2 regions of the uncultured Rossellomorea sp. genome follow, and region 2 is predicted to be linked to the other one. Evidence: riboswitches for the same ligand, from Rfam matches in the RefSeq annotation. Region 2 holds a riboswitch; the other holds the start of a gene.
The links. Region 2 has a riboswitch for S-adenosylmethionine ahead of Q1B03_RS05895 (methionine ABC transporter ATP-binding protein). Riboswitches for the same ligand answer to the same signal wherever they lie in the genome.

Region 1: another riboswitch for S-adenosylmethionine. It lies ahead of mtnK (S-methyl-5-thioribose kinase); the one in region 2 lies ahead of Q1B03_RS05895 (methionine ABC transporter ATP-binding protein).

The regions. Positions count from the first base shown of each region.
Region 1 is NZ_CANKZT010000002.1:356,045-361,856, forward strand. It holds gene Q1B03_RS08715 (methylated-DNA--[protein]-cysteine S-methyltransferase) at 1-216, shown strand, start outside; gene Q1B03_RS08720 (metalloregulator ArsR/SmtB family transcription factor) at 859-1,455, shown strand; gene mtnA (S-methyl-5-thioribose-1-phosphate isomerase) at 1,506-2,552, opposite strand; gene mtnK (S-methyl-5-thioribose kinase) at 2,571-3,752, opposite strand; SAM riboswitch class I at 3,869-4,025, opposite strand; gene Q1B03_RS08735 (carbon-nitrogen family hydrolase) at 4,129-4,911, opposite strand; gene Q1B03_RS08740 (pyridoxal phosphate-dependent aminotransferase) at 5,033-5,812, shown strand, end outside.
Region 2 is NZ_CANKZT010000001.1:1,114,025-1,119,836, reverse strand. It holds gene Q1B03_RS05905 (MgtC/SapB family protein) at 274-807, shown strand; gene Q1B03_RS05900 (glycerol-3-phosphate responsive antiterminator) at 853-1,422, opposite strand; SAM riboswitch class I at 1,733-1,837, shown strand; gene Q1B03_RS05895 (methionine ABC transporter ATP-binding protein) at 1,950-2,975, shown strand; gene Q1B03_RS05890 (methionine ABC transporter permease) at 2,965-3,627, shown strand; gene Q1B03_RS05885 (MetQ/NlpA family ABC transporter substrate-binding protein) at 3,639-4,475, shown strand; gene Q1B03_RS05880 (M20 family metallopeptidase) at 4,488-5,684, shown strand.

The DNA of each region.
Region 1 (5,812 bases), on a different contig from region 2:
CAGCAGATTCCATTTGGTGAAACCTGGTCTTATCAGGATGTAGCCCAAGCGATTCAAAGACCTAAAGCTGTAAGGGCAGTAGGACAAGCGAATAAAGCCAATCGTTTCCCCATCATCATCCCATGTCACCGGGTCATTGGAAAGAATAAAACACTTACAGGCTATGCCGGTAAGCAGGTGGATAAGAAAGAAACCTTATTGTTGTTAGAACAATAGAATGAAAAACAGGCATCCTCCAAATGGAGGTTGCCTGTTTTTTTATACCGCTCTTTTCTCAAAGATTGTTGCTTTTTAACATAAGCTCTTCAGGGCTCTGTCAATTAGCGTGTACTAGGTGGTGAGGGAACTGCTCCACTTGCAGCTAGCATTCGGCCGAGCCTCCTCAGCTTAGCCGAACGGGGTCTCGGAACGACCAAAATGGAGTCTACGCAGCCCTCACCATGTATAAGAGTTTTCGTGACACAGCTTATTTATGCTAATAAACAATTGAATGAAACAGTTTGTCCTATACCAGCTAAAATCTACTGTACATTTTGAAAAATGCTGTATTCTAAACAATTATGATATTTATATTAGTCTAGAGTAAGAAACTCACACTTAGAAAGTTGATTGGAGCGGAAGGTGCTCGACTCCTGCGGGAATAACGGGAAAGTTGAGACCCCGCAGGGCAAAGCCCGAGGAGGCTCAACTCACGCCCCGCGGAAAGCGAGCACCTGGATCGGAAATCAACCCACTACTCGCTTTTTCAAAAGCAACAAAGTTTAAGAAAAGAACCTTTTATAATTAGTGATTGAATTACAACCCTATTTAGATTATCATCTAATTAGATGGTAATCTAAATAGTGAGGAGGAGACCTTTTGCAATTAAGTAAACAGGTAGCTTTTCATAAAACGATGGGTGATGCTACCCGAATCAAGATTGTCTATTTACTGGCATCTGAAAGCTTACATGTGGGAGCCATTGCGGGAAAACTGGGACTCACTGCCCCGACAATATCCCATCATCTAACGAAACTGAAAGAGTGCAATCTTGTTTATTCACGAAGAGAGAAGAACACGGTTTACTACTATTTGAATAAAAAGGTTTTGAGTCATCATGGAAATGTTCTTCATCAGTTTGCTCAGGAAGAGAAAGGGGAAAATGTGATGTCAGAGAAGTTATTGAAAGAAAAACAGAAGGTAAAGAATAATTTCCTTGAGAAAAATGGACGAATCAAAAATATTCCTTCTCAACAAAAAAAGAAATTATTTATATTGGAACATATGGTGGAAGGATTAAAGGTGGGAGAAAAATATAAGGAAAAAGATTTGAATGAATATATTCAACAATTTCATGAGGACTTTGCAACCCTGAGAAGAGAATTTATTATTCATCAGTTTATGTATCGGGAAAATGGCATATACGAAGTGAACCCGAGGGAGATGTGGGCATCGTCAAAACTGTATGAGAAATAGCAAGGAAGTAAAAGGAAGAGCAGGAGGGATCTCCTGCTCTTCCTTTGGATTTAACCGATGGTTTGTTGAATACTTTCTTCAAAGCTAGGGTAGAGAACACCTTTTTCCGTTATAATGCCTGTAATCAACTCATGAGAAGTAACATCGAAGGCGGGATTATAAACAGGAACGTTTTCTGGTGCAATCAATGTTCCACCTACTGTTGTGATCTCTTCCCGGGTTCTTTCTTCAATCGGAATCTCATTACCGTTTCGGATTGAAAGATCGAATGTGGAGGATGGAGCAGAAACATAAAAAGGAATATTGAAGTGTTTACACAGAATGGCAAGCATGGACGTTCCGATTTTATTTGCGGTATCCCCATTGGCAGAGATGCGATCAGCACCAACGATGACTGCTTCTATACCTTTTTCTTTCATTGTATGAGCCGCCATGCTATCGGTGATGAGGGTGACGTCAACTCCGGATTGTTGTAATTCCCAAGCAGTCAGTCGTGCCCCTTGCAGAACGGGCCGCGTTTCACATGCGTAAACCTGAAAAGCTTTTCCTTTTTCTCTTCCTAAATGAAATGGGGCTAATGCCGTCCCATATTTACTCGTTGCAATGGAACCTGCGTTACAAATGGTCATCACCTTATGTTTGTCCTTCAATATACTTAATCCATATTCTCCTATTAAACGACATACTGCCTCGTCTTCTGCATGAAGTTGGATTGCAGCATGGAGTAAATTGGTTTTGGCTTCATTAACCGAAGATATATGCTCTAATACCTTTTCCAGGCGATTTAAAGCCCAAACCAAGTTGACTGCAGTAGGCCGTGATTCAATGAGGTATTTCTTGTCCCGATGAAAGAGGTCCATGAATTCTGCTAGGGTATTCGCTTCATACTGACAGGCTGCTTGGGCTAATCCGTAAGCCGCCGTGATGCCAATAGCAGGAGCCCCTCTCACTTTTAGGGTGATAATCGCATCATAATAATCTTCAATGGTCGAGAGTTTATTGTATTCCACTATGTTAGGCAGTTTTTGTTGATTTAGAATCAGTAAATAATCTTCATGCCACTCTAGTGAAGTTGGAATTGTAAGTGTTTGTGTCATGTCAATCTCCTTTATTCATTAAGAATGTGACTGTATTAAGGATATGAGTCCCTCAATGGACTGGATCTGTTTGCGTTTCACGATCAGTTCTTTTCCAAGAGCTATGCAAGTACGTTTAGCTTTTATTCTTTGTTCCTGATCAGCGATGCTCTCCAAATCTTCAACATGAGCAAGGCCAATGGTTCTTCTGATACATTCACATCCTGCAAAGCCGATGCTGTCCTGAAAGCTTTTCTCCAATACATATTCAAGGTAGCCATTTACTTTCGTGTAGGCATCTCGGCTTTCCATCCAATGTTTGGAGAACGTCGTAGAGAAGACGTTCCAGGTATTCTGGATGTGATGGAGAATCGTATCCTTCTCTTCAGGTTTTGAAACCGCCTGGAAGATGAGGTTTGCAATGAATTGTCCAATGTCAAAGCCAATCGGTCCATAAAAGGCGAACTCGGGATCGATCACTTTTGTTTGGTTCTGATCTACAAAGATGCTACCAGTATGAAGGTCTCCATGCAGTAGCGCTTCCCCTTCAGTCAGAAAGCTCTTTTTCAATTTTGCCACCTCAAGCTTTACAGTGAAATCTTCCCATAATTTTTGAACATCTTGAGATAACTCTTCCTCAAATTCATTGGTTTCACTATTGAAAAAAGGATCAGTAAATACGAGATCTTCAGTAATTTTGCATAGCTCAGGATTTGAAAATTCTTTCACGTATTCCTTTTTCTTGAAAGGATGAAGGGCATAATCAGATGTGAAATACAGTGTATTGGCTAAAAAAGTTCCGATGTCTTGGGAGAGCTGTGGATACTTTTCCCCTTTGATAAGGCCTGCCCGGGCAATCGTCAGTGCACTCAAATCCTCCATTACCGTAATCGCAAGTGCAGGATCTGAGTAGTACACTTCAGGAACCAGATCCCCTACAAATGATCGTTGAAGCTTTAGAGCACCGGCTTCGATTCTTGCCCGTTCGATTGTCAATGGCCAACTTTCCCCTACAACCTTTGCATAGGGAAGTGCTTGCTTAATAATGATTCCTTTACCTGTTTCACTCTCTACTACATGAAATACCAAGTTTAAGTTGCCGTCTCCTATTTCTTTACATGTCAAGAGAGTTCCATCTTCAAAAATTCTTAAACGAATGGCCAGCACAATTGCCGACTGTTCAGTTAGTGGTTGATACGTATTGAGTTTAGTAATTGCCATTTTCGTTCCTCCTTTTAGTACACCCTTATGAGTACAGTGTTATGGAGGCTTTTCCGTGGCATTAGAAAAGCCTCTTTCCATGTTCGAAAGAGGCTTGAAGAAGGTATCTTCGTCGCCTCTTATCTCTCAGAAAGATAATCTTTCTGTTGGAATTAGCACCGTGCCTTACTGGATTAGTCAATCCGGCGCTTACTGCGCCCCGTTTTAATACGGTATTATGGTCGGTTGCTGGGCTTCATAGGGCCAAATCCCTCAGCCAGCTCTTGATAAGAGTTGCGTACGCTATTTAATTAAACTTTCAGAATGTTCCATATGAATTGAATGGTACCATTGAAGTATTTTCCATGTCAACGGTTTTTTTAAAGAAATAACCTTTCTAATAAAAATCCGGTCTTCGATCCTGAAATATCGGAATCTGTTTTCGGACTCTTTCTACTTCATGTAAATTGATTTCAGCTGAAACCAATTCTTCCGTTTGAGATCCCTTTGAAAGAATTTCTCCCCAGGGATCAATGATGAGGGAACAACCGCCGAATTCATTGTTCGGGTCACTGCCCACACGGTTGCAGGCGATTACAAAGCACTGATTTTCAATCGCTCGTGCCCTTAAGAGGGTCTGCCAGTGATCAATTCGTGCTGCTGGCCACTCTGCTACGACAAAAACAATCTTGGCTCCCAATAGTACATGTTTTCTGAACCATTCCGGAAAACGAATGTCGTAACAAATCAATCCTGCCATCTCTGTTTCTTGAAGGGTGAACATGCCATCTTCTTGTCCAGGAAGTAAATAATGATGTTCATTCATTAGCTTGAAAAGGTGAAGCTTTGAATACTGTTTCACCAACCTGCCATCGGAATTCGCAACTAAAAGTGTATTGCTCACCCCATTCTGTGTTTTGTTTGCCACAGAACCACCTACAATGTGAATGGAATATTTCTTTGATAGAGAAGTCAGGAAAGAAGATGAATCTTTCGCACCGTTATCAGCGATGTCATCCATTCTTGTAAGGTCATATCCAGTCGTCCAAAGCTCAGGCAGCACAACTGTATCACAGCCGTCATTCTTCGCTTTTTTAACCCATTGTTCTACTTTTTTCTTGTTTTCTTCAGGGTTTCCGAACACAATATCCATTTGTGCGAGACCTATCTTTTGAATCATTTGCTTCACCTCATTATAGACTTTTGGAATTTATTCCTTTACATTCTTTATTTTCCGTTATATCATTTGTGACTAGAATTTGAAAGTAATTAATTTTCAAAAAAATGTAGTGGGTGAGTATATGAAAACCTTTAGTAAGGCAAAACGTTTAGATTTATTACCTGAACAATTTTTCGCATCCCTTGCAAGTACAGTGAATGCGGTTGTGGAAGAGGGACATGATGTCATTAATTTAGGGCAGGGAAATCCGGATCAGCCGACTCCTCCACATATTGTGGAAAAACTGACAGAAGCAGCTGCTTCACCATCGAATCATAAATATCCTCCATTCCGTGGCTTATCGTCATTTAAAGAGGCGATTGCCGCCTTCTACCTCCGTGAATACGGTGTAAAAGTAGATTCGGAAACAGAGGTAGCTGTGCTGTTCGGAGGAAAGGCAGGTTTAGTTGAAATTCCTCAATGTTTATTGAACCCTGGTGATGGTGTATTAGTGCCTGATCCTGGTTACCCGGATTATTTATCCGGGGTAGCATTAGCAGAAGCCCGCATGATCAAAATGCCTCTCCGTGAGGAAAATGGATTTCTACCTGATTATCGAGAACAGTCTCGTGAAGAGTTAGAAAGTGCAAAGTTAATGTTTCTTAACTATCCTAATAATCCTACTGGTGCGATCGCTACAACCTCATTTTTTGAAGAAACAGTGAAACTTGCCGATCAGCATGATATTTGTGTTGTACATGACTTTGCCTATGGAGCGATTGGGTTTGATGGACGGAAGCCTATTAGCTTCTTGGAAACAGAAGGAGCCAAGGATGTTGGCATAGAAATTTATACATTATCGAAAACGTATAATATGGCTGGCTGGAGAGTGGGGTTTGCAGTGGGGAATAAGAGTGTCATT
Region 2 (5,812 bases):
CTACCCGCTATATAATCTCACTAACTCAATCATACAATGAGCGCATAAGGGTGGCAATGGCCATTCGGGAAAATTTAGAATTTTTAGATATATCATTGAAATGAAGGATAGATTGGTGTATGATAAAAGGAATAGTAAGAAGAATGAAGCTTGGTAGGAAGAGGAGAAGAGATCACCTATGAAGCGAACTGTATGGTTTTTTCACTATGGAGTGGAGAAATCAGGCATTCGCTTTGTGGCGCGATCTCTTTTTCATTTAAGGAGGATGGCGAGATGACGCAGTACATGAATGAAGCAACGGAATTTTTCTGGCAGCATGATATCTATTTTCGGATACTGGTGAGTGCTGTATTAGGGTTCATCATCGGCTGGGACAGGACATCGAAAAATAAACCGGCGGGGTTAAAAACGTATACGTATGTATCAGTGGCCTGTACATTGATCACGATCGTCTCCATCGAAGGGGCGGAGATGCTCAGTCAACCGGACAGCGGAAAAGTGATGGACCCGTTTCGTCTGGCGGCGCAGATCGTATCCGGGCTCGGATTCCTAGGTGCAGGCGTGATACTGAAAGATGGATTACGAGTGAAAGGACTGACTTCAGCGGCGATGATTTTTTACGTGGGGGGAATCGGGATTGGTATCGGAGCCGGGTTTTATTCCATTGTCATCTTCGCAACACTCGTAACCTTCATCATTACGAAGATAGGAAACTTCTTTGAAGAGCGGGAGATCACATCGGTTCCTCTACCATGGGCCCGGAAAAAAAGTAAGACAGAAGAGGAAGAAGAAAAAGTAGGAACATAAATAGAGTTGGAGCTCAACTTTCCAGTGGTTGAGCTCTTTTTTTGGTTAAACATCCAGATTCCAGAGCTTCGGATCCCCTGAAGAAATGGCGAGGGCACCCGCTCTTAGTCCGTTCAGAATATCTTCCTTATTACTGATCAGGCCACCAGCGATGATGGGCAGCGTAGTCATGGTCGTCAGTTTATCAATGATGGACGGCATGAGACCAGGAAGGACTTCAATCGCATCCGGCTTGCAGTTCTGTGCGATATCAATTCCTTTGGCAAGGGCATTACGGTCGATAAGAAAAAGGCGCTGGATCGTCATCAAACCTTCTTCCTTTGCATATTTGATCAGGTTGCTCCTTGTTGTGATGATTCCAGCGGGCTTCCAGATTTCTGCTATGTATTTAATGGCACTTTTCGTATTGGACAATCCATCGATGAAATCAATATGTATGAACGTGGTTTTACCTGCTTCCTTCAGCTTTTTCAAATACCCATCCATGGTAATCAGATTGCCGGTTAGGATGAACACGATGTTGGCGTTTGACTGCATAGCCTTTTCCAAGTCTTTTTCTTCCTTAATGGAAGCGATGACTTGGGATTGGACGATGTCGATAATGTTTGGTTTCATGTTTTTGGCCCCTTTTAATAGTCTGAATATTTTTTCTTTTAGTATAGCATAATTGTTTTGGGGGTTGAGAGGTGTAACCTTGGCTTTCTTGTAAACTACTATTGTGCACGATGAAGTAAAGTATTAGGGAAGAATCTAAGCGATTTACTTGAAAAGCGTAAAATACTCAACAACTAATTGAAGACTGGTTCAAGTGCCCAATTTCCGTAATGTAATTTACTTAAAAACAGGATTGACAAACCAATTCAAATCCTTTACCATTACCCTAATGCTTAAACGCATCATAACATTAATTTAATAAAGCGATATCTTCTTATCCAGAGAGGTGGAGGGACTGGCCCTGCGATACCTCGGCAACGGGTTCTTACGAATACCGTGCCAATTCCATCAAGTCAATTGACTTGAAAGATGAGAAGAGCGGGACATATACATACTTTTGTGCCTCTCTTCTTATGAAGGGGGGCACTTTTTTATTTGAGCCATGATCGTCAACAAGAAGTATACATAGCGAAAGGAGCAAGTCTTATATGATTAGAGTTCAGAATGTTACGAAAGTATTCGAGACGAAGGATGGCCCATTCACCGCTTTGAAGAATATTTCCTTCGAAGTGAAGAAGGGAGAGATTTATGGTGTGATCGGATTCAGCGGAGCGGGAAAAAGCACGCTTGTCCGCTGTCTCAATTTTTTAGAGAAACCATCATCGGGTGATATTTTCATAGAGGGGCGCAGCCTGAAAGATCAGTCGGCCATCGATCTGAGGCAGGAGCGGCACCGCATCGGGATGATCTTTCAGCACTTCAATCTGTTTCAATCCCGGACGGTGGCAGGGAATATCGCCTATCCTCTGAAACTTGCAAAATGGCCAAAAGAAAAAATCAGCGAGAGAGTAAAGGAATTGCTCGCGTTTGTCGGACTTGAAGATAAAGCGAAGCATTACCCGGATCAACTGTCAGGAGGGCAGAAGCAAAGGGTGGGGATAGCAAGAGCCCTGGCGACGTCGCCTTCGATTCTACTCTGCGATGAAGCCACATCCGCACTTGATCCTCAGACGACGGAATCGATTTTGAATTTATTAAAGAGAATCAACGCGGAGTATGGCATTACGATTGTGATGATCACTCACGAAATGGGGGTCATCCGGGAAATCTGTGATAAGGTCGCGGTCATGGAAAATGGAGAAATCGTTGAAGAGGGAAGCGTCTTCGATATCTTCTCCAACCCGCAGACCCCGACGACGAGAAATTTTGTGAAGAGTGTCATGAATGATCAGCTGCCGGCATCGGTTCTCGACAAATTGAATGACAGTAAAGAAGGGCGCATCTGCCGCCTCATTTTCAAGGGGGATTCGACGGGCACGCCGGTCCTTTCCGAAACGGCAAAGAAATTCGATGCCCACATTAATGTATTGTTCGGCCAGATCACGGAACTCCAGGGCAAGCCGTTCGGGAATCTCATCGTACAGATCATCGGCAGTAAGAACGAAACAGAAGAGATCCTGGATTATTGGAAGAACATATTATTCGTAAGCGAGGTGGAGAAACGTGCAAGTTAATTGGGAATTATTTTGGCCAAGAATTATAGAAGCGACATGGGATACCGTGGCGATGGTGTCATTCTCCCTTCTATTTGCAACGTTGATTGGGCTTCCCCTCGGCATCATCGTCGTTGTCACGCGGAAGGGGCACTTACTTGAAAATAAAGTCGTCTTTTCCGTATTGAGCAGCATCATCAACGTATTTCGTTCGATCCCGTTCATCATCTTGATGGTGGCCATCATCCCCTTTACAAGATTGGTAGTGGGCACATCGATCGGAACGGCGGCAGCCGTGGTACCGCTTGTCGTATTTGCAGCACCGTATATTGCAAGACTGGTAGAGAGCTCGCTCCTTGAAGTGGAACCGGGTGTCATTGAAGCGGCGGAGTCCATGGGGGCAGGGCCGTGGCAGATCATCTTCGGGATCCTCATTCCGGAAGCACTGAGTACACTGGTCCTGAATATTACGATCGCGACCATCGGACTCGTCGGAGCATCGGCCATGGCCGGGGCAGTCGGAGGCGGTGGACTCGGGGACCTCGCCATTGCTTACGGATATCAGCGATTTGAAACATCCGTCATGATCGTGACCGTCATCATTTTAATCGTGATGGTGCAGGGACTGCAGACAGCAGGGAATACATTATCAAAAATCATCAGGAGACGTTAGGAGAGAGGAATATGAAAAAATCAATCAGCCTGGCAAGTATCGCCATTCTATTAATCACCCTTATATTGAGCGGCTGCTCGGGAGACAGTGCATCCGGCTCAGGTGAAAAAGAAGTCGTTAAAGTCGGAGTGAATGGATCTGGGGTGCCGATTTGGGAGTATATGAAGGAGAAAGCAGCGAAGGAAGGGATTGAAATCGAGATTGTGGAGTTTGCCGATTACGTGAGACCGAACCAGGCGCTGGCCGATGGGGATATCGACCTGAACGCCTTCCAGACGATTTCGTATTTTGATTCATTCGTTGAAGAACATAATCTGGACCTTGTACCGATCGGCTCGACGATCATCGCGCCGATGGGAATCTATTCGGAAAAATATAAATCGGTAGAAGACTTACCGAAAGGCAGTAAAGTAGCCGTTCCTCAAGAGGCAACGAACCTTGGCCGCGCCCTTCTCCTATTGGAGGAAGCAGGTTTGATACAACTGAAAGAAGGATTTGATCAGTCACAGGGTCTCGAAGCCATTAAAGAAAACCCGAAAAACCTTGAATTCACACCGGTCGTCGCTGCCCAGACACCGAGGGTACTCCCGGATGTTGCGGCATCGATCATCAATAATGGCGTGGCTGTTGAAGCAGGGTTCGTACCGGTTGATGACAGCATCTATATCGAAGGGGCGGAGTCTAAGCCGTTCATCAATATCATCGCAGCGCAGGAAAAAGATAAAGACAATAAGACCTATAAAAAGATTGTTGATCTCTACCAGGAAGATGACGTAGCGGAACATATCAAGAAAACATATAAAGATTCCCTGATCCCGACATTCGTGCCGGTCAGTGAATTGCATTAGGAGGGAAAAGAGATGAGTCAACCAGCAGCGATTGCCCATCGTAAGAACAACATCCTCTCGGCAGTGGATCAACTGGCTGTGAAACTCGTGTCGACCAGCCATCAGATCCACGACAATCCTGAAATCGGTAACGAAGAGTTCTTTGCTTCAGAGACCTTGACCACCCTCCTTGCAGCCAACGGATTCTCCATTGAACGGGGAGTGGCGGGCCATGAGACTTCCTTTGTGGCACGCAAACATTCAGGAAAAGAAGGGCCGGTCATCGGCTACCTGGCTGAATATGACGCCCTGCCTGGACTCGGTCACGCCTGTGGTCACAATATCATCGGGACGGCAAGCTGCGGGGCGGCCATCGCCCTGTCGTCCGTACTCGATGAAACAGGAGGGGAAGTGGTGGTGTTCGGGACTCCTGCCGAGGAAGGCGGCCCGAACGGAAGTGCGAAGGGCAGTTTTGTAAAGGCAGGCTTGTTCGAAGGAGTGGACGCCTGCATGATGGTTCATCCGTTCAACAGGACAACGCAGACAGGGAAAACCCTTGCGGTGGACCCCCTTGATTTCGAATTCAAAGGAAGGTCTGCCCATGCGGCAGCTTCCCCTGAAGACGGCATCAATGCCCTCGACGGTGTGATCCAGCTGTTCAACGGCATTAACGCCCTTCGCCAGCACGTGACCGATGATGTCCGGATCCACGGCATCATCACCCACGGCGGGGACGCGCCCAACATCGTCCCTGACTATGCAAAAGCCCGCTTCTATATACGCGCTGCAACCAGGGAAGCGTGCAATGAAGTCACGAAGAAAGTGAAAGCGATCGCTGAGGGATCGGCACTTGCCACAGGGACGGAACTGAATGTCATCAAAATCCAAAATGAAGTCGATCACTTTCAGCTCAACCGCCGTTTCGATCAAGTATTCCAGCGCTCCATCGAGTCACTGGGGGAATACTTCGACGATACAGAACGAAAGGGACTCGGTTCCTCCGATGCCGGTAACGTCAGCCGGGTGGTCCCGACCATCCACCCCTACATCAAAATCGGCCCCGAATCCCTCGTCGTCCACACGAACGAATTCAGGGAAGCGGCTAAATCCATCGAGGGTGACCGTGCCCTTGTGATCGGGGCAAAGGCACTTGCGCTCACGGGATATGAACTGCTGACGGATAAGCAGCTTTTAGAGGGAATATGGAAAGAGTTCGGTACAAGTAAATAAAGATGAAAAGACAGCCAAATCAGGGCTGTCTTTTTTGTGTGAAAGATATGCGGTGTTTCATGGAGAATGTTCCAATGTTTAACAAAAACACTAGAAGGATATTGAATAAATGAGAGATTGTATCGTAG